One region of the Paraburkholderia megapolitana genome, then DNA from elsewhere that is predicted to be linked to it. Evidence: riboswitches for the same ligand, from Rfam matches in the RefSeq annotation. Region 1 holds a riboswitch; the other holds the start of a gene.
The links. A riboswitch is a leader RNA that binds a small molecule or an ion and turns the genes downstream of it on or off. The one in region 1 is predicted to bind thiamine pyrophosphate.

Region 1 (9,825 bases):
CGTCGCGAGCGCCGTGCCGGCGAGTATCACCGCGCAACCTTCGATCATCCCGATCGACACGCTCTCGTGCAGGAACAGCATGCCCCACAGAATGCCGAAGATCGGCACCACGAAGGTCACGGTGATCGCGCGGGCAGGACCGGTCACCGCGATGAGGTGGAAGTACAGCATGTAGGCGATACCGGTACAGGCAATGCCGAGTGCCAGCACCGCGCCCCATGCCGTGTGCGAGATCGGCGTGGCCGGCCACCAGAGAATCGCGAGCGGCAGCAACACGATGGTTGCGCCGGTCATCGTGCCGGCGGCGATGGTCAGCGGATCGATACCCGTCAGATAACGCTTCGTGTAGTTCGCAGCGATGCCATACAGCAGCGTGGCACCGAGCCCGGCCGCGGCGGCGAGCGCGGTAGTCGTGGGCGTGGCGGCCGCGCCGTGCGGCGTCGCGATCTGGTCCCACACGAGCATCAGCACGCCGGCAAAACCGACGACGAGCCCGAGCACGCGCAGCATGCTGAGCTTGTCCTTGACCCACAGATAGGCGACGAGCGCACCCCACAGCGGCGCCGTCGCATTGATCACCGACGTCACGCCCGCCGACAGCGTCAGCTCCGCATACGCAAACAGACAGAAAGGCGCCGCCGAATTGAGGACGCCGACGACGAGCAGTGGCCATGCGCGCGTGCGCAGCGTGTGCAGCGATTCGCGCACCGGGCGCCGCATGATCATCACGGCGAGCAGGAACACAGCGCCGATGCCGACGCGCAGCGCCATCAGCGGTGCCACGCCGAAGTCGGTCACACCGACGCGGATGAAAAGAAACGAGGCGCCCCACAAGGCGGCGAGTACGAGTAACTGGATCAGATTGGCGGGTTTCATGGATTCCGGCGTCATGCACGGTTGAGTCGTGACGTGCACACATCGTATCAGCGCGAATCCCCTGAAAGCTTCAGGCCGTAATGAAACGGCAAGAAACCGGAGAGCGGCTGGAGACGTGACGCCGCTGACGCCGCGCGTTCGAAGAGCGTCATCGTAAGCGCGGTGGACAGGCGGGCAAAACGATCAATTCTCACGGCTATGTGAGAAAAATTGCGGCCGCCCCGGCTCGAACCATAAACTGCGAACCGTGAACCGGGGCCAGCGCGTATCAGTGCGGAATCATCCCCTGCAGCACGTTCTGTTGCAGCCAGACGAGGATGCCGAGCAGCACGGTGAGCAGGATCGAGTGCTTGAAGGTCTTCGCGAACACGACGCCTTCCTTGCCTTTCAGCTCGGTGGTGGCGACGCCGGTCGCGATGTTCTGCGGCGAGATCATCTTGCCCATCACGCCACCCGACGAATTCGTCGCGGCCATCAGTATCGGGTTCAGGTTCAACTGGTTCGCGGCGACCACCTGCAGGTTGCCGAACAGCGCGTTGCCCGACGTGTCGCTGCCGGACAGAAACACGGCTACCCAGCCGAGGAACGCGGACACGAGCGGGAACAGCGCGCCCACCGATGCCGCACCGAGACCGAGCGTGTAGTTGAGCCCCGAGTAGTTCATCAGATACGCGAGCCCGACGATCGTCGCGACGGTCAGGATCGCGATGCGCGTTTGCACCCAGGTGTCGGCGATCGCGCCGCCGAACTGACGTACGCCGACGCCCGACACCGCCGCCGTGATGATCGCTGCGACGAGAATCGCGGTGCCGGTCGCAAGCGGCTGGAAGTCCCAGACCGCGCCATACGGCGTGTTATAGAGCGTGATGAAGACCGCCTTGTCGAGACCGGGCCACGGAATCTTCACGTCGCCGATCAGGAAGATCTTCGTAATGGTCCAGACGATCACCACGGCCGAGACGATCAGCCACGGGTACCAGCCCTGGGCACCACTTACTTTGCCGCGCACCTCGTTCACGCGATCGACGTTGATGGCGAAGGCCGGGTCGACGGCGGGTTTCCAGATGCGCAGGAAGGTGATCGTGACCAGCAGCGACACCAGCGAAGACAGCACGTCGGTCAGACTGTAGTTGACGAAGTTCGACGTGACGAACTGCGTCAGCGCGAAGCTCGCGCCCGACACGAGCAGCACCGGCCACACGCGCAGCATGTTGCGAAAGCCCGCATACACGCCGATCACGTAGAACGGCAGCAGCAGCGCGAAGAACGGCAACTGGCGGCCGACCATTTTCGCGAGCGCATCGGTGGGCAGATGGGTGACTGCGCCGAGCACCGTGATCGGCACGCCGAGCGCACCGAATGCAACCGGCGCGGTGTTGAAGATCAGCGTGAAGGTGAGCGCTTCGAGGGTCGGGAAGCCGAGCAGGATCAGCAGCGAACTGGTGATCGCGATCGGCGTGCCGAAGCCCGAAATGCCTTCGAGCAGCGCGCCGAACGAGAAACCGATCACGACGAGCACGATGCGCCGGTCGTTCGGCAGGTTGTCGATCATCCACATCCGGAACGCGGCGAAGCGGCCCGAACGTTGGGCGATGTTGTACAGCAGGATCGCGGCGAACACGATCCACATTACGGGCCAGCAGGCGAACACCGCGCCCGCGACAACCGAATTCAGCGCGAGCCCGACTGGAAACTGCCAGCCGAAGATCGCAACGATCAGCCCGACGACCAGCCCGGCAAGCGATGCCTGCCATGCAGGCCTTCGGGCCCAGCCGAGCAGGACGAGCACGACGGCGATCGGCAGGACGGCGACGAGAAAGGACGGCAGTAGTGCATTGCCGATGGGCGTCAATAATTGGTGGAACATCACGTCTCCTTCGTTGTTGTTCGAATCGACGCTTTGTTCTGCGTGTGGTCTAGGTCACGCGGCGCGTCGGTCGGATCAGGACGGATGGCGGCGGCGGCGTGCGAGGGCACGACGTGGGGTCGCGTATTAAGCAGGTAGTGCGTGCGGCAACCGCCAGCATAGAACGCTTGCTGGCCGCGTCAAGGCGGGAAACTACGCGGGGGAGATAGTGGAAGAAATGTGGCGAGGAAAGTGTTGTGCGGGTTGCTGCGATGCTGCGATGGGTCAAGCGGTATTCACCTTCGCACCGCGTAGCGCATGAAGGTGACGCCGTTGCCGAATGCGTGCTGCTCGATGCGCTCCAGCCGGATCGTTGCGTCGATGTTCTGAAACATCCGTGTTCCGCCACCGACGACGACAGGAATGCAATACACCGACACTTCGTCGATCAAACCTTGCTTGAGGTAGCTCGCGGCGAGCGTCGGTCCGGCCACGCCGATGTCTTGTGGCGACTCCGCCTTGATCTGGCGGATGTCGTCCGCGCTCAACTCGTGGACAAGGCGCGTGCGCGTCGTCGTGACCTCGGTGAGCGAGCGGGAGACTACGATCTTGTCGGTGTGCTGCCACGCGACGCCGAAGTCGCGTATGAACTGACTGACAGTCTGGTCTTCGGCAAGCACGTCCCATACAGCCATCGTCTCGAACATCCGGCGACCGTAGATCGTAATACCTTCGTGGGTCTGCTCGTGTTCGGCAAAGCGGTGTACTTCCTCGCTGACCTGACCCCAGTCGAACTTGCCGTCGACGTCGCTGACGTAGCCGTCGAGCGAAGCCATCATGCCGAACCTGAGCTTGGCCATTTAGTTTTGCAGCGCTTTAGTGATGCCAGCCGCGACCGCCTCCCCAACCACGTCCCCCCAGCCACGCCCGCCCCAGCCGCGGCCACCCCAACCCCAGCCGATGCCCAGCGAGATAGACGGTGCGCCCCACCAGCCATAACCGGCCGGATAGGCCGGGTAATAAGCGGGGTAGTAGGCCGGGTAGTAATCGGGCGGATAAGCGGGCGGATAAGCGGGCGCGACGTAGACCGGCGGTTGGGCCTGGGCGTAGTACTGGGCGGGTGGAGGCGTCGTCGTCGCGACTCGCGCCGACTGTTGCGTTGATGCCGTTGGCGGCGGTGGCACAGGCACGGCCTGTTGCGTGGTCGTAGCGGGGACCGTCGGATAGTAGGAGTAGTAGCCGCCCGGATAGTAGCCGTACGGGTAGTAACAACCGGCCAGCGATCCGGCCAGCACCAGCAGACAAGCCGCACCGCCGAGACGGGCCGCTGTGGAGAAAGATGCCACGGTGCGAGGGTTCATGACGGACTCCTTGAATCGGCGCGGTACCTGGGGCGCCACGTAATCCATTGAGCTTACCCCCGTGGCGTCTACACGGGGTTGCGAAGCGGTAACCGCATATTTCAAGCCATTGCAATAACGAACGCGGCGCATCCGTTGCCGGAATGCGCCGCGCTATTGCTTCGGATGTATCGGGCGGGAACCTGTGCCAGCAAAGGATCGGGTGTTTCTTCTCGATTCGCCGGTGTCGACCCGATTCTTACATATGGCTCACGATGAAGAACGGCTGCGCGTGGTTGAATTCCGCGCGCGGCTCGCTGTCACTTATTGATGTGACTCATTGCCGTCACTCATTGCCGCTGATAAATCTCCGCACCCTTGCGGACGAACTCGATGGCCTTCACTTCCATCCCCTTCTTCAGCGCTTCGTCGTCGGTGACGCCTTGCTGCGCTGCAAACTCGCGCACGTCCTGCGTGATCTTCATCGAGCAGAAGTGCGGCCCGCACATCGAGCAGAAATGCGCGACCTTCGCCGAATCCTTGGGCAGCGTTTCGTCGTGGAATTCGCGCGCCTTGTCCGGATCGAGGCCGAGGTTGAACTGGTCTTCCCAACGGAACTCGAAGCGCGCTTTCGACAGCGCGTTGTCGCGCACCTGCGCACCCGGATGGCCCTTCGCGAGATCGGCCGCATGCGCCGCGAGCTTGTACGTGATGATGCCGGTCTTCACGTCGTCCTTGTTCGGCAGCCCGAGGTGTTCCTTCGGCGTGACGTAGCACAGCATCGCTGTGCCGAACCAGCCGATCATCGCTGCACCGATGCCCGACGTGATGTGGTCGTAGCCTGGCGCGATATCGGTGGTGAGCGGTCCGAGCGTGTAGAACGGCGCTTCGTCGCACCATTCGAGCTGCAGGTCCATGTTCTCCTTGATGAGCTGCATCGGCACATGGCCCGGGCCTTCGATCATCGTTTGCACGTCGTGCTTCCACGCGATCTGCGTGAGTTCGCCGAGTGTTTTCAGTTCGCCGAGCTGAGCTTCGTCGTTGGCATCGTAGATCGAGCCGGGACGCAGACCGTCGCCGAGCGAGAAGGCGACGTCGTATGCCTTCATGATTTCGCAGATGTCTTCGAAGTGCTCGTACAGGAAGCTTTCCTTGTGATGCGCGAGGCACCACTTCGCCATGATCGAGCCGCCGCGCGACACGATGCCGGTCATCCGCTTCGCCGTGAGCGGCACGTACTGCAGACGCACGCCCGCGTGAATCGTGAAGTAGTCGACGCCTTGTTCGGCCTGCTCGATCAGCGTGTCGCGGAAGATTTCCCAGGTCAGGTCTTCGGCTTTACCGTTCACCTTTTCGAGCGCCTGATAGATCGGCACCGTGCCGATCGGCACCGGGCTGTTGCGGATGATCCACTCGCGCGTTTCGTGAATGTGCTTGCCGGTGGACAGATCCATCACCGTGTCGCCGCCCCAGCGGATCGCCCACGTCATCTTGTCGACTTCCTCGCCGATCGACGACGTCACCGCCGAGTTGCCGATGTTCGCATTGACCTTCACGAGGAAGTTGCGACCGATGATCATCGGTTCGCTTTCCGGGTGATTGATGTTGTTCGGAATGATTGCGCGGCCACGGGCGACTTCTTCGCGGACGAATTCCGGAGTGATAGCGGTGAGGCCGTTAGGACCGAATGCGCTCGCGCCGAACGCCTGGCCCGGATGCTGGCGGCCCATCATCGCGGCGAGCTTTTCGCCGTTCGGGCCGCTCGTCTTGAGGCTCTCGAGATACTCGGCGCGGCGCTGGTTCTCGCGGATCGCGATGTATTCCATTTCCGGCGTGACGATGCCCTTTCTCGCGTAGTGCATCTGCGACACGTTCTTGCCGGCGATCGCACGGCGCGGCGTGCGGTGCAGGCCCTGGAAGCGCAGATCGGCGGTGGCGGTATCGGCGGCGCGTTCGCGGCTGAAGTCACTCGACAGACCTGTCAGCGCTTCGGTGTCGCCGCGTTCTTCGATCCACGCCTGACGCAGTGCCGGCAGGCCCGCGCGAATGTCGATCTTGGCATCCGGATCGGAGTAGGGGCCCGACGTATCGTAGACATAGACCGGCGGATTCTTTTCGCCGCCGAAGCTGTCAGGCGTATCGGCCTGCGAGATTTCGCGCATCGGCACGCGGATGTCCGGACGCGAGCCGCTCACGTAGACCTTGCGCGAATTGGGCAGCGGGGCGACAGCGGCTTCGTCGACGTGTGCGTCGGCGGAAATGAATTTTGGGTTGGCGTTCATGCATATCTCCTTAGTGGGGCGGCTAGGCAGGAGATGAGATGAAGTGAGTCGGGGTTCGCGAGAGATGAGGCAGTGGTAAGCGGCGAAGCCCGGACGCTTCCCTGCGCTGGCATTATCCAGATCAGGTTCAAAGGGTATTTCTCACCCACGCAGCTCACCGCCCGATGGCGATGCGCGACGCAGGACCCCCGCGTTAGCAGCGCACACGATACACCGGGCGAGGCGGGCTTGGCAACTTGCTGCCGCCTCGGGCCGGTGCGCTTCCTGACAATTTCCTGACGCCGGCGGCGGGTCGACTCACAGCCAACGCTGGCTGCGGCGAGGCGCGCTCGCTGGACGCACCGTGCCAAGGCCGCTTGCCGCCCTGTGCAAAAAATTTGCGTTTTCGCTGTCATAACAGCCGCCGCCGCCCGACCAACACGCAGATTTCCCGATGGAGCGTGTCATGGTCTTCTTTTCAAACGGTCGGTGGTCCGGTTTTGCGCTGGGGCGTTTTGCGCGCTGGTGCGCGCTCGCGGTGGCGTGCGGGGCGGCTCTCGCGAGCGGCGTGGCGAATGCGGCCGCCGGCCAGTGCCTCGCGCATAGTCCCGCGCATCGGGTCGCGCTCGTCGAGCTGTATAGCAGCGAAGGCTGCAGCAGCTGCCCGCCCGCCGACAACTGGCTCAGTCAATGGAAGCAGGGCGGTGCAGCGCAAGGTGTCGTGCCGCTCGCGCTGCATGTCGATTACTGGAACAGCCTCGGCTGGACCGACCGTTTCTCGCAGCATCGCTTCACCGAGCGGCAACAGACGCTGACCGACGTTGCCGGTGCGCACACGATCTACACGCCGGAAGTATTCGTCGCGGGTCGCGAGTTGCGTAGCTGGTCGAGTGCGGACAGTTTCGCGGACCGTGTCCGCCAGATCGTCGCGCAACCCGCATCCGCGGATGTGGCCGTGGAGCTTAAGCCGCGCGCAGGCAGCCCGTCAGGCGCCTTCGACCTCGATGCGCAATTCACTTCGCATGCCGCCACCGCAGATCCGCTGAACGCATACGTCGCGGTCTATGAAAACGCGCTGACGTCGCAGGTGCGCGCAGGCGAGAACAGCGGCGCGACGTTGCATCACGAGCGGGTCGTGCGGCAATGGATCGGTCCGGTGCCGCTAGCTGCAGGCCACGCGCAGATTCGCCACGACGTCACGCTCGACGCGGTCGATGCCGGCGCACCGGCCGACCGGTTCGGTGTCGTCGCGTTCGTCGAGAACGCTGCTACCGGCGACGTGCTGCAGGCCGCCGATCTCGCGGCGTGTCACTAGGCCGCCTATTCGCTTCGCCTTCGGAAAACATCATGAACCCCACACGCCTGCCGGCCAGTCTCGCATCGATGCCCGCGCCTGTGCCGCCCGTGCAGCAGTCGCGCACGATCCACCCGGTCTGGGTGCGCATCACGCACTGGCTCAACGCACTCGCCGCGCTCACGATGATGCTGTCGGGCTGGCGCATCTACAACGCGTCGCCGATTTTCCCGAGTTTCTCGTTTCCGAATGGCATCACGCTCGGCGGCTGGCTCGGCGGTGCGCTGCAATGGCACTTCGCCGCGATGTGGCTGCTGGTGTTCAACGGCATCGTCTATCTGCTGCTGAATCTGGCGAGCGGGCGCCTCGTGCGCAAGTTCTTGCCGCTGTCGCCGCGCGCACTGCTGCGCGATTTCGTCAGCGCGTTGCGCGGCAAGCTCTCGCACGACGACCTGAGCCACTACAACGCCGTGCAGAAGCTCGCCTATCTGTTCGTGATCGTCGACCTGATCGTGCTCGTGCTGTCGGGGCTCGCGATCTGGAAGTCGGTGCAATTTCCGCTGCTGCGAGAACTGATGGGCGGCTACGACACCGCGCGGATCGTGCATTTCAGCGCGATGTCGCTGATGGCCGGGTTCCTCGTCGTGCATCTCGCGCTAGTCGCCCTGGTGCCGCGCTCGCTGCTCGCAATGTTGCGCGGCCGCTGAGCCTATCTCTCAGGACATCGTCATGCCTTCCTCGAAAAAACCTTCAGCGAAGCTCGATCGCGAGTCGATCCTGATCGATGCGCGTCGTGAGCTCGCGATGCCGTCGCGACGCCTGTTCGGCAAGCGGTTGCTGACGCTTGGCGGTCTGTCGATGCTGACCGGCTGCTCGCTCACCGACGACGACTCGGTGAATAAATTCCTCACAGCCGTGTCGCGTCTGAACGACCGCGCACAGGCCTTCCTCTTCGACCCGAAGCAGCTCGCGCCGACCTACACCGAAGCGCAGATCACGCGACCGTTTCCGTTCAACGCGTTCTACGGCATCGACGACGTGCCCGACGTGAACGGCGCCGCCTACCGGTTGCAGTTGAGCGGCCTCATCATGGGCAAGCGCACGTGGACACTGCCCGAGCTGTACGCGCTGCCGCATCAAGAGCAGATCACGCGGCATATCTGCGTGGAAGGTTGGAGCGCGATCGGCCGTTGGGGCGGCACGTCGTTCGGCGATTTCCTGCGACGCGTCGGCGCCGATACGAGCGCGAAGTACGTCGGCTTCAAGTGTGCCGACGACTACTACGAAAGCATCGATATGCCGACCGCGCTGCATCCGCAGACGCTGCTTGCCTTCGACTACGACGGCGAGCGCCTGCCCGCCAAATACGGTTTCCCGATGAAGCTGCGGATGCCGACCAAGCTCGGCTACAAGAATCCGAAGCACATCGTGGAGATATTCGTCACTAACACCTATCCCGGCGGCTATTGGGTCGACCAGGGATACAACTGGTTCGGAGGCTCCTGACGCGCGAGCCCGCCCTCGATGCAAGCAATTGCAGGCGGTCACGAGCGGCAGATGCTTCGAAAACGCCCGGCATGACCGGTTTTGATTTACTGCCTCACTGATTCACCGATTGACCAACTCACCTACAAAAACTGGAGTGATCCCATGAAGACGTTCGCAATTGCAGTTACCGCTCTCGCATTCACGCTGGGTAGCGGCGCCGTGTTCGCGCAGGCAAGCGGCGCGATGTCCAATGACGCGATGTCGAAAGACAGCATGTCCAAGGACGCGATGTCGAAAGATTCAATGTCGAAAGACTCAATGTCGAAAGATTCGATGTCGAAGGACAGCATGTCGAAAGACAAGATGGCCAAGCACGACAAGATGAAGAAGAGCGGCGACGCGATGGGCATGAAGCACGAAGCATCGGGTGCGATGAGCAACTGATCGTCTTCGTTTTGCAATCGGCACGGGAGTCGCTTCGCCGGCTCCCGTGCCGACATGCGGCTGCAACGATCGCAACGGCCGCAACAAAAGTTACGTCTGTTTTACAACCCCCTTCTGACTCTCCTGCATAATGCTGCCGGTGTGCGCCGCGACCCGCCGCACAGTGTCCCGGCTGTCCCGCACTCCACTGGTTTAGCGGCCGGGCTTATCGTCAGTCTCCCGTCTGTCCCGCTCGACCATCATGCCGTCCTGCTTCGCCCGCCCGGCTGCGCTACG
Region 2 (9,825 bases), 1.1 Mb from region 1:
TATCAGGCGGGCAATGCGCTGTCGCTGTACGAAACGCCGCGTGCGCAACACATCGGCGACGTGCTGACGATCCGTCTCGCCGAATCGTATAGCGGCAACAGCAGCGCAAACGCCTCGGCAAGCCGCGCGAGCAATATCAGCGCCCAGGCCGCCGATCAATCGACGAATGCCGCGGCGAAACTCGCAAAGCTGTTCAACGTCGGCTCGGCGAGCACGACGTTCAACGGGCAGGGCACTGTGTCGGATACGTCGGGCATGTCGGGCACGCTGGCGGTGACGGTGATCGGCACGCTGCCGACCGGCAACCTGGTGGTCTCAGGTGAAAAGATCATCGCGATGAATGGCAATCGCGACACGTTGCGGTTGTCGGGTGTGGTCAATCCGAAGGACATCGACATGGGTAACTACGTCGCGTCGAGCAAGGTCGCGAATGCGCGGATCGAGCAGGCGGGAGTGGGGATGCTTGCGGATTCGACGACGATGGGCTGGTTGCAGCGGCTCTTTATGAGCGTGCTGACTTTCTGAGTGATAGCGCGGCTTGTAGTTGATCGCTCGACTCGCCGCGCAATTCGGATCGGCTTATAGCAACGCAACCGCGCGCATTCGATTCACGCCCGGTTGCGTTTTGCTACGACACGCTAAGGCCGCGCAGCCTGCGCCGTTTCCGCAACTTCAGGCGTATCCGTATAGCGTTCCGCGAATCCCACTTCACCTTGCGGCACGAACACATAGCCGTGTCCCCACACCGTCTGCACATAACGCGGCTCGGACGGATCGGTTTCGATCAGCCGGCGCAGACGCCAGATCGACACATCGAGACTGCGGTTGCGATACGCGCCGCCGTGACCATAAAGCTTCTCGATGATCTGCGCGCGCGTGAGAATCGTCATCGCATGATTGACGAACAGCTTGAGGATTGCGAATTCGCTCGAGCGCAGCGCAATGCGCTCGTCATCGCGACGCAGTTCGCGTGCGGGGAAATTCACTTCGAACGGACCGAAGCGGTACGGTGCACGACTCTCCGGCGCACTCGACACCGGATTGCCGCGGCGCCTGAGCACGGTGCGGATGCGCGCGACCAGTTCGCTCGGATCGAATGGCTTGCCGAGGTAATCGTCGGCACCGAGTTCGAGGCCGATCACGCGATCGATCACGTCGTTGCGCGCAGTCAGCAGGATGACAGGAATGTCGTCTCCGCTTGCGCGCAACGCGCGCAGTGCGCTGATGCCATCCAGCTCCGGCATCATGATGTCGAGTACGACGAGGGCAGGACGTTCGATCTGTAACCGGCGCTGCAGTGCAAGACCATCGTGCAGGACCGATACCGCATAACCTCGCGCCTGCAGATACTCGCGCGTGAGATCGCGGACTACGGAATCGTCGTCGACAAGCAGGATATGTTGGCTCATGGAAGAAATCCTAAGTGATGAAAGGACATGTCGGAAGCACGCAAATCTTTCGCTTTCTTTCTTCGCGGTGTGTGGGCGCATGGGAAGTGCGGCAAAGAGCGCGTATGAAATGCGACGCGAACAGACAGAAAGCAGGTGATAGCTGGATGTTTCAATCGATGCGGGCGGCCTGCAACGCAGGCGCACTCTGGGCACGCCGGTCGACGACCATGCGCTCGACCAGGCCCGAAAGCTTCGTCGATGCGCTCGAAAAGCGGTCGGTAGCGAGGCCGCGGGTTTCGTAACGCGCGGTCACAACAACGCGGCCACGCTGCAAAAGTGTCAGATCGATGGTCGACAGATACGGTGTCGATTCGTCGCTGAACGCGCGGCGGCCGTAGTCGATGGCTGCGCTATAGACGAGGCGCGCTTCACAACTGGGCGGCGATGTGCCGGGGCCGTAGAGATCCGATTGCACGCCGCGCTGGGTCAATACCGTTTGCAGCGCGGGGACGAAATCGCCGGTTGTGACGTTCTGGTTCAGCTCGATGCAGATGTGGCTGACTGCGATCGGTGCGCCGTTGACGAAGCTCGGCGACGAGTAGTGCGTCGCGACGGCGAAGCCGGCCTGGATCACAGAGCCGGTGGCGTCGACCGCTGAGATCAAGGTCCATGCGCAGCCGTGCAAGGCGAGCGTTGCGGTGGCGAGTGCGGCGCCTGCTGTGAGGCGCGCTGTGTTTCGGCGGCGGCGCGTGTTCGGTAGAGCGTGTCCGGTTGCGCGATCGCGCAGCGTGATCGAGGCGGTGCGCATGGATCAGCCGTTCAAGTGAAGATGCGCGCTGTCACTGCCGCTGCACGTCGTCGCTTCGGCGCAGCGGCGGCATGTCGATACGCGTTCCGCGGAATAGACGATTGCGGCCGCGAAGGGCCGATGCGTAAAACGATCGTGGGGCATGAGCGACATCCGGTAACGGTGAAGATCGTCGCGGACCGCTATCTACTGCACGGCTCGCACCGCTATCGTCGCTGCTCGGTGGGAATTCAAAGCGGGGAACACGCTGCGCGCCGGCAAAGTGCTTTCTAGTTATTGCCGCAGGTTTCTGTCTGTTTCAGTTGATCAACCGAGGGTAAGCCCGCCGTCGATATGAATCACCTGCCCCGTGATATGGCGCGCTTCGTCGGACAGCAGGAAGGCGATCAATGCGGCGACATCGTCCGGGTCGGCGATGTGACCGAGCGGGGTGGCTTGCGCGGCATGCGCCCATGCGGGCGCATTGTCAGCGCTCGGGCCGCGATCTTTGCGCGTGTAGCCGGGTGCCACGCAATTGACCGTGACGCCATGCGGCGCGAGTTCGGCCGCAGCGGTTTTCGCCAGCGATTCGATTGCGGCTTTCGCCGCCGCGGTCGCTGCGAACGGCGCGTCCTGACGATAGCGATGCGCGACGAACGAACTGAGCGCGACCACGCGACCGTGCTCCGATGTTTTCAACGCGGGCGTCGCGCGTCTGACGAGCGCAGCGAATGCCGAGGGCATGGCCGCGAACGATTCGGTGAGCGCGTGCGCATCGAGTGCAGCGAGTGTCTGACGTTGTGCGTGACCGGCGTTTGCGACCAGATGATCGAGTGCACCGAACGCAGCGAGCGTCTGATGCACGATGTGGTCGGCGGCACCGGGTTCGGCAAGATCGCCGAACACTGTTGCGCAGGTCGCACCGTGCGCGGTGCAACTGGCGGCGACGGCTTCGAGCCGGGCGCGCGCTTCGGAATCCGCGCCGCGAGCGTGCAGCATCAAGGCGAGCTGCGTGGTCGTACCCGGTGTTGCATCGAACGCCGCGTGACGTGTGGCAAGCCGACGTGCAAGTGCGGCGCCGATGCCGGACCCGGCACCGGTGATCAACACGACGCGGCGTGTCGCGCTCATGCGGCGGCGGGCTCCGCGCTGCGTTCGACGTTGAGCGTTTCCTCATGGAACGCCGCCAGCGACTCGCGATGCGCCACGCTGATGATGGCCGCCTTCGGCAACCGCTCGATGAACAGGTGATAGAGCCGCGCTTCGTTGTCGGTATCGAGTGCGCTGGTCGCTTCGTCGAGGAACAGATAGTCGGGTTTGTGCAGCAGGACACGCGCTGCTGCAAGCCGTTGCTGCTCGCCGGGCGACAGCACGCGAGCCCAGTGCGCGGATTCCTCGAGACGGCCTGTGTAGTCCGCGAGATGGCAAGCCTGCAGCGCTTCGATGTATTCGTTGTCGGTGTACGTTTCCGCCGACGACGGATAGGCGAGCGCGGCCTTCAGCGTGCCGATGGGCATATAGCTTTGTTGCGGAATGAACATCATGCGCGCACTGACCGGCGCATCGATCGAGCCGTTACCGAATGGCCACAGTCCGGCGAGTGCACGCATCAAGGTGCTCTTGCCGGCCCCGGACGCGCCGCGTACCAACCAGCGCGAGCCGGGCTGGATCGAGATGTCGCGGATCTGCGAGAGCGGGGCGCCACTCGGCAGGGAGAGCGAGAGACCGTCCGTGGTGAGCCTGTCCTCGTCCACGTAGTGCAGGTTGATGCCGCCATGAGCGGTGGCCGGCGAGGTCGCTTCTTTCAGGTGCGATGCATGGACGACACGTTTGAATTCGCGCAGACGATTCACCGTCGCGCGCCACTCGACGAGGCTGCCGTAACTGTTGATAAACCACGAGAACGAGTCGCTGACCGTGCCGAACGCATTCTGGATCTGCATCAACACGCCTAGGGTAAATGCGCCGGAGAAATACTTGGGCGCGGCGACAATGAGCGGAAAAATGGTCGCGATATTGCCGTAGAAGCTCAGCACGAAGCTCAGGCGCTTCGTGTACTTCATCACACGCCACCAGTTGTCGCGAATGCGCTGGAAGACGTTTTGTGCACTCGCGCGTTCGGTCTGCTCGCCGTCGTAGAACGCGATCTGCTCCGAGTTTTCGCGCACACGGATCAGGCCGAAACGAAAATCTGCCTCGACCTTTTGTTGCTGGTAGGTAATCGCAACGAGCGGGTGGCCGAGCTTGTAGGTCATGTACGAGCCAGCCAGGGCATAGAGCGCGGCGACCCACACCATGTAGCCTGGGATCACGAGCGGCATGCCCCCGAGCGTGACGGTCAATGCGCCAGCCAGGGACCAGAGGATGGTAATGAACGAAATGAGTGTGACGACGGTTGACAGAAAATCGAGCGTCAGTGTGAGCGTGCTGGTTGCAAATGACTGCAGGTCATCGCTTATCCGCTGGTCGGGGTTGTCCGCGAGCCGGTCGCGCTCGATCCGGTAGAAGACGCCGTGGCCGAGCCATTCTTCGAGGTACCGTGTCGTGAGCCACTGGCGCCACCGGAAGCCGAGCATCTGCCGCAGATAGCGGCCGTATACAAAGAGGACGATCAACGCTGCTACGAGAACGGCCCAAACCATCATCAAGTGCGGGAAGTCCTTGACGCTCTTGGCTTGCAGCATGTTGTAGAAGTCGCCGTTCCAGGTGTTGAACTTGACGGTGATCCAGACGTTCGTGAGGTTGATCGCAACGATCGTAACCAGCAGTCCCCAGGCGATTTTCCATTCTTCAGAGACCCAGTACGGCTTGATCAGACTCCACGCGGAGACTTTATCGTCGGGCTCTAGCGTGGGTGTAGGGGAAGTGTTGGGCGTCATGACCATCCTGGGAGAAATGCTGGCTCGTCTGGGACCGGCGCACGATGGCTGGACCCTGATGGCTCAGTCCGTAGCGAGTTGGCGCCACGGCGAAATTGTGATTGCGACCCGGGCATCGACCCCGTGCCGCGACCGCCCGATTCTGGCCCGACCCACTTAAACGAGTCTTAACGGATCCTGGCGGCCCGGCCGGCCCACGCTGCGTTGACGGCATTGTGCCAGAGCACCCCAGCTCGCCGTATTTCCCCGCGCAACCCGCCACAGGCAGGCTGGACAGCCCGCCGCAGCCCCCCGGTTTGCGGGCCTCCGGCCTTTTATGGTCTAATGGCCGTTGACGAAACAGGGGTGCTTTGCGCGCGGGCGACACGCTGCGGCCAGGCTGAGAGAGACCCTTCGCACCCGATCCGGGTAATACCGGCGCGGGAAGTTTCCGGAAGTTCTGATGTCTTCCATTTCTCCGCCGGACGGCACCGTCATGGGTGCGTGGTCCGGCCGGCTTCGCCCGCCGGTTTCGTCCTTGGGTACGTGCGCTTCCTGCCGTACGGAAAGGATTCGATGACCGCTTATTCTTCAGTTTTTTGCGTTGTCTGTCCGCACGTCTGCGGATGGGCTCCGTCGCGTCCGGTTCCCGCGCGATGAAGACCGCTACCCAACCCAAACCGGATTTCGCCGTGATCGGCGGTGGGCTGTGCGGGCGGCTCGTCGCGTGGCGTCTGGCCGGCGCCGGGCATCGCGTGGCGTTGTACGAGCGTGGCGATGCAGCAGGTACGCAGGCTGCCGCGTGGGTCGCCGCCGCGATGCTCGCGCCGCTCGCCGAAGCCGCCAGCGCGGAACTGCTGATCACGCAACTCGGCGCCGCATCGCTCGATGCATGGCCGCGGTTGCTCGCCGAATTGCCGGAGCCGGTGTTCTTTCAGCGCAATGGCTCGCTCATCGTGTGGCATCACGCGGATCGCACGGAAGCTTCGCTGTTCGAACGCCGAGTGCGTGCGAACGCGCCGGCCGAGTGGCTCGACAGCGGCTTCGTCGCGCTGTCCGGCGCGCAGATCGGTGCCGCCGAGCCCGCGTTGACCGGCCGCTTCACGAAAGGCTGGCTGTTGCCGCGCGAAGGGCAGCTCGACAATCGCCAGGTGCTTGCCGCACTTGCGGCGGGGCTCGCGGCACGCGGCGTCGAACTGCACTGGAACACCCACATCGACGATCGCGCGATGCCCGACGCGCATGTCACGATCGATTGTCGCGGCCTTGGCGCAAAACCGGTTCTGCCGACGCTGCGCGGTATCCGCGGTGAAGTTGCGCGAGTACACGCGCCTGGCATCGATCTCACCCGCCCGGTGCGCCTGCTGCATCCTCGCTACCCGCTCTATATCGCGCCGAAGCAGGACGACTGCTATGTGATCGGTGCAACCGAAGTGGAAGGCGAGGACATGTCGCCGGTGAGCGTGCGCTCGGCGCTCGAATTGCTGAGCGCGGCGTTCTCCGTGCATCCGGGTTTCGGCGAGGCGCGCATCCTCGAACTCAATGCACACTGCCGCCCAACCATGCCAGACCATCGTCCGGCACTGGTCTGGAACGGCGCACAGACGCTGCGCGTGAACGGCCTGTACCGGCACGGCTACATGATCGCGCCGGAAGTCGCGGACGAAGCGGTGCGCTTTGCCGCCGCGCTGCTCGAGCGCCGTGTCGCCGATGTCGACGCGTTTGCGACCTGGCGGCGCGACGCGCGCTGGAGCGAGCTGTTCCACCTCGACTCGCTGAACCAGCCGGACCCGGCGCGCGAGCCGGCGTAACCGAAGCCGCCTGCCGCGAACCACGAAAGAAACGGAAGAAACGCTTTTGACGAACCCCATGAACATCCATATCAACCAGAAACCGCTGACGCTGCCCGACGGCGCCACCGTCGCCGATGCGCTTACCGCATGGGGCGCGCGGCCGCCGTTCGCGGTTGCGCTGAACGGCGATTTCGTCGCGCGCACGCAGCATGCGGCGCGCGCGCTGCAACCGGGCGACCGGCTCGACGTCGTGCAACCGGTCGCGGGCGGCTGAGCCGCGGCGCACCGTCAGACGCAAGGATTCCCCAATGACTTCTCCCGCTTCCGCCGATCCCCTCCGCCTCTACGGCGAAACGTTCGCGAGCCGCGTGCTGCTCGGCACCTCACGCTATCCGTCGCTGCAGTCGCTGTCCGATTCGATCGCGGCGGCGCAGCCGGGCATGGTCACCGTCGCGCTACGTCGTCAGATGAACGAAGGCGGCGCCGAGGCGGGCTTCTTCGACCTGCTCAAGCGCCACAGCGTGCCATTGCTGCCGAACACCGCCGGCTGCCAGAGCGTCGCCGAAGCGGTGACGACCGCGCACATGGCGCGCGAAATCTTCGCCACCGACTGGATCAAGCTCGAACTGATCGGCGACGACTACACGCTGCAACCCGACCCGATCGGGCTGATCGAGGCGGCCGCCCAACTGGTGAAGGAAGGCTTCAAGGTGCTGCCGTACTGCACTGAAGATCTCGTGATCGGTAGACGCTTGCTCGATGTGGGCTGCGAGGCGCTGATGCCGTGGGGCGCGCCGATCGGCACCGGCAAGGGCGTCATCAATCCGTACGGGTTGCGCGTGCTGCGTGAGCGGCTGCCCGACGTACCGCTGATCGTCGACGCCGGGCTCGGTGTGCCCTCGCACGCGTGCCAGGTGATGGAGTGGGGCTTCGACGGGGTGCTGCTGAACACGGCGGTATCGCAGGCGACCCATCCGCCGGCGATGGCGCGCGCCTTCGCGCTGGCCGCCGAGGCGGGCCGCGCCGCTTACGTTGCCGGGCCGATGGCCGAGCGCGAGGCGGCCGAGGCGAGCACGCCGGTGGTCGGTATGCCGTTCTGGCATCACGACGGGAGCGCCGCGTGACGCAGACGTTCCCACTGACCGGCGACCGCTTCTGGCCACCCGCCGACGAACTCACCGAAGCCGCCGAGCGCATCCGCGCACGGCTTGGCGACTGGCCGCCGACCCACGCGCCATGGCGCATCTGCCTGACCCCACCCGACGACGCGAACGGCGGCGATCTGATTGTCGCTGCCGGCACGCAGCCTGACGGCGCGCAGCTTGCGCGCTGGCTCGTGCAGGGCGCGGGCGTGATCGAGGCCGCGCCGGGTCGCGCGACGCTGCATCTGGGCGGCGAGCGCTATCCACTGGAAGCACTAGAAGACGCCTTGCCCGAAGACTGGATCCCGGCGCTGGCCGCGTTCCTCGATTGCGGGTTTGCGCCGCATGACGCACTGGTGCTGGCACTGGCCTGGCGCGACGGCGACGAAAAGCGCGCCGCGGATGCCTGGCCGACCGACCTCGCGCGTTTCCCGCGTGTTGTCGGGTTGCCGGCTGCGCCCGCGCAGCCGTTTCCGCGTTGCCCGGACCGGCTGGGCCTCTACCCGGTGTTGCCGGACGCCAACTGGGTCGAGCGGGTGCTGGGGTTCGGCGTGAAGACCATCCAGTTGCGCCACAAGTCCGCCACGGCCGGACAGTTGAGCGCCGAACTGGCACAGGACATCGCGCGCTGTGTCGCCGCCGGGCGGCGGCACGATGCGCAGGTGTTCATCAACGATCACTGGCAGGCCGCCATCGACGCGGGCGCCTACGGCGTCCACCTGGGCCAGGAAGATCTCCATACCGCCGACCTGCACGCGCTGAGCGCCGCCGGCGTGCGCCTCGGCCTGTCGAGCCACGGCTACTACGAAGTCCTCGTCGCACTGCATTTCCGGCCCAGCTACGTCGCCTGCGGCGCCATCTTCGCGACCGCGACCAAGGCGCTGCCCACCGAACCGCAGGGCCTCGCGCGCCTCGCGCGCTACGTCCAGTTGCTGGACGGCGTGGTGCCGCTCGTGGCGATCGGCGGGATCGACGGCGATGTGTTGCCCGACGTACTGGTGACAGGCGTCGGCAGCGCGGCCGTGGTCCGCGCTGTCACCGAAGCACCCGACCCCGCCGCCGCGGTTTCTGCACTGCAACAGGTGTTTACGCAATAATCGTCGGACTTCTGCGGCACCTAGCCGGGGCGTCACGACAGTTTTTTCATGATGGCCCTATAATTCGGCCTTCGTGTAAATGGACTGTCAGCTACGTGCCTTCCACCTCTGAGCCCCTTCTCGAACTGCGCGACGTCGATTTCGGCTATGGCGACCGCCTTGTCCTGTCGAACCTGAACCTGCGTTTCCCGCGCGGTCAGGTGGTGGCGGTCATGGGCGGCTCCGGTTGCGGGAAGACGACCGTGCTGCGGTTGATCGGCGGTCTGGTGAAGGCGAAGCGCGGCCAGGTGCTGTTCCAGGGCCAGGACATCGGCACGCAGTCCCGCGACGCGCTGTACACGTTACGCCGCAAGATGGGCATGCTGTTCCAGTTCGGCGCGCTCTTCACCGACATGTCGGTGTTCGAAAACGTCGCGTTCGCGTTGCGCGAACACACCGATCTCCCCGAAGAACTGCTGCGCGACCTCGTGCTGATGAAACTCAACGCGGTCGGCCTGCGCGGCGCGCGCGATCTCGCGCCGTCGGAGATTTCCGGCGGCATGGCGCGGCGCGTGGCGCTGGCCCGCGCCATCGCACTCGACCCGGAGCTGATGATGTACGACGAGCCGTTCGCCGGGCTCGACCCGATCTCGCTCGGCATCACGGCGAACCTGATCCGCACGTTGAACCAGGCGCTTGGCGCGACCTCGATTCTGGTCACGCACGACGTGCCCGAATCGTTCGCGATTGCCGACTACGTCTATTTCCTCGCCAACGG

Region 2: linked by a shared signal. The riboswitch ahead of FNZ07_RS31485 (FAD-dependent oxidoreductase) and the one ahead of thiC (phosphomethylpyrimidine synthase ThiC) in region 1 are both predicted to bind thiamine pyrophosphate.

Annotation. Positions count from the first base shown of each region.
Region 1 covers NZ_CP041745.1:2,941,400-2,951,224, reverse strand. Annotated here, with positions in the region: gene FNZ07_RS26435 (DMT family transporter) at 1-876, opposite strand, end outside; gene FNZ07_RS26430 (L-lactate permease) at 1,145-2,743, opposite strand; gene FNZ07_RS26425 (dihydrofolate reductase family protein) at 3,019-3,582, opposite strand; gene FNZ07_RS26420 (hypothetical protein) at 3,583-4,083, opposite strand; gene thiC (phosphomethylpyrimidine synthase ThiC) at 4,413-6,344, opposite strand; TPP riboswitch at 6,425-6,544, opposite strand; gene FNZ07_RS26410 (DUF1223 domain-containing protein) at 6,790-7,638, shown strand; gene FNZ07_RS26405 (cytochrome b/b6 domain-containing protein) at 7,707-8,324, shown strand; gene FNZ07_RS26400 (molybdopterin-dependent oxidoreductase) at 8,347-9,123, shown strand; gene FNZ07_RS26395 (pentapeptide MXKDX repeat protein) at 9,268-9,549, shown strand.
Region 2 covers NZ_CP041745.1:4,053,557-4,063,381, reverse strand. Annotated here, with positions in the region: gene FNZ07_RS31510 (flagellar basal body L-ring protein FlgH) at 1-525, shown strand, start outside; gene FNZ07_RS31505 (response regulator) at 639-1,409, opposite strand; gene FNZ07_RS31500 (hypothetical protein) at 1,561-2,199, opposite strand; gene FNZ07_RS31495 (SDR family NAD(P)-dependent oxidoreductase) at 2,506-3,309, opposite strand; gene FNZ07_RS31490 (ABC transporter ATP-binding protein/permease) at 3,306-5,057, opposite strand; TPP riboswitch at 5,389-5,500, shown strand; gene FNZ07_RS31485 (FAD-dependent oxidoreductase) at 5,693-6,847, shown strand; gene thiS (sulfur carrier protein ThiS) at 6,906-7,103, shown strand; gene FNZ07_RS31475 (thiazole synthase) at 7,138-7,953, shown strand; gene thiE (thiamine phosphate synthase) at 7,950-9,068, shown strand; gene FNZ07_RS31465 (ABC transporter ATP-binding protein) at 9,164-9,825, shown strand, end outside.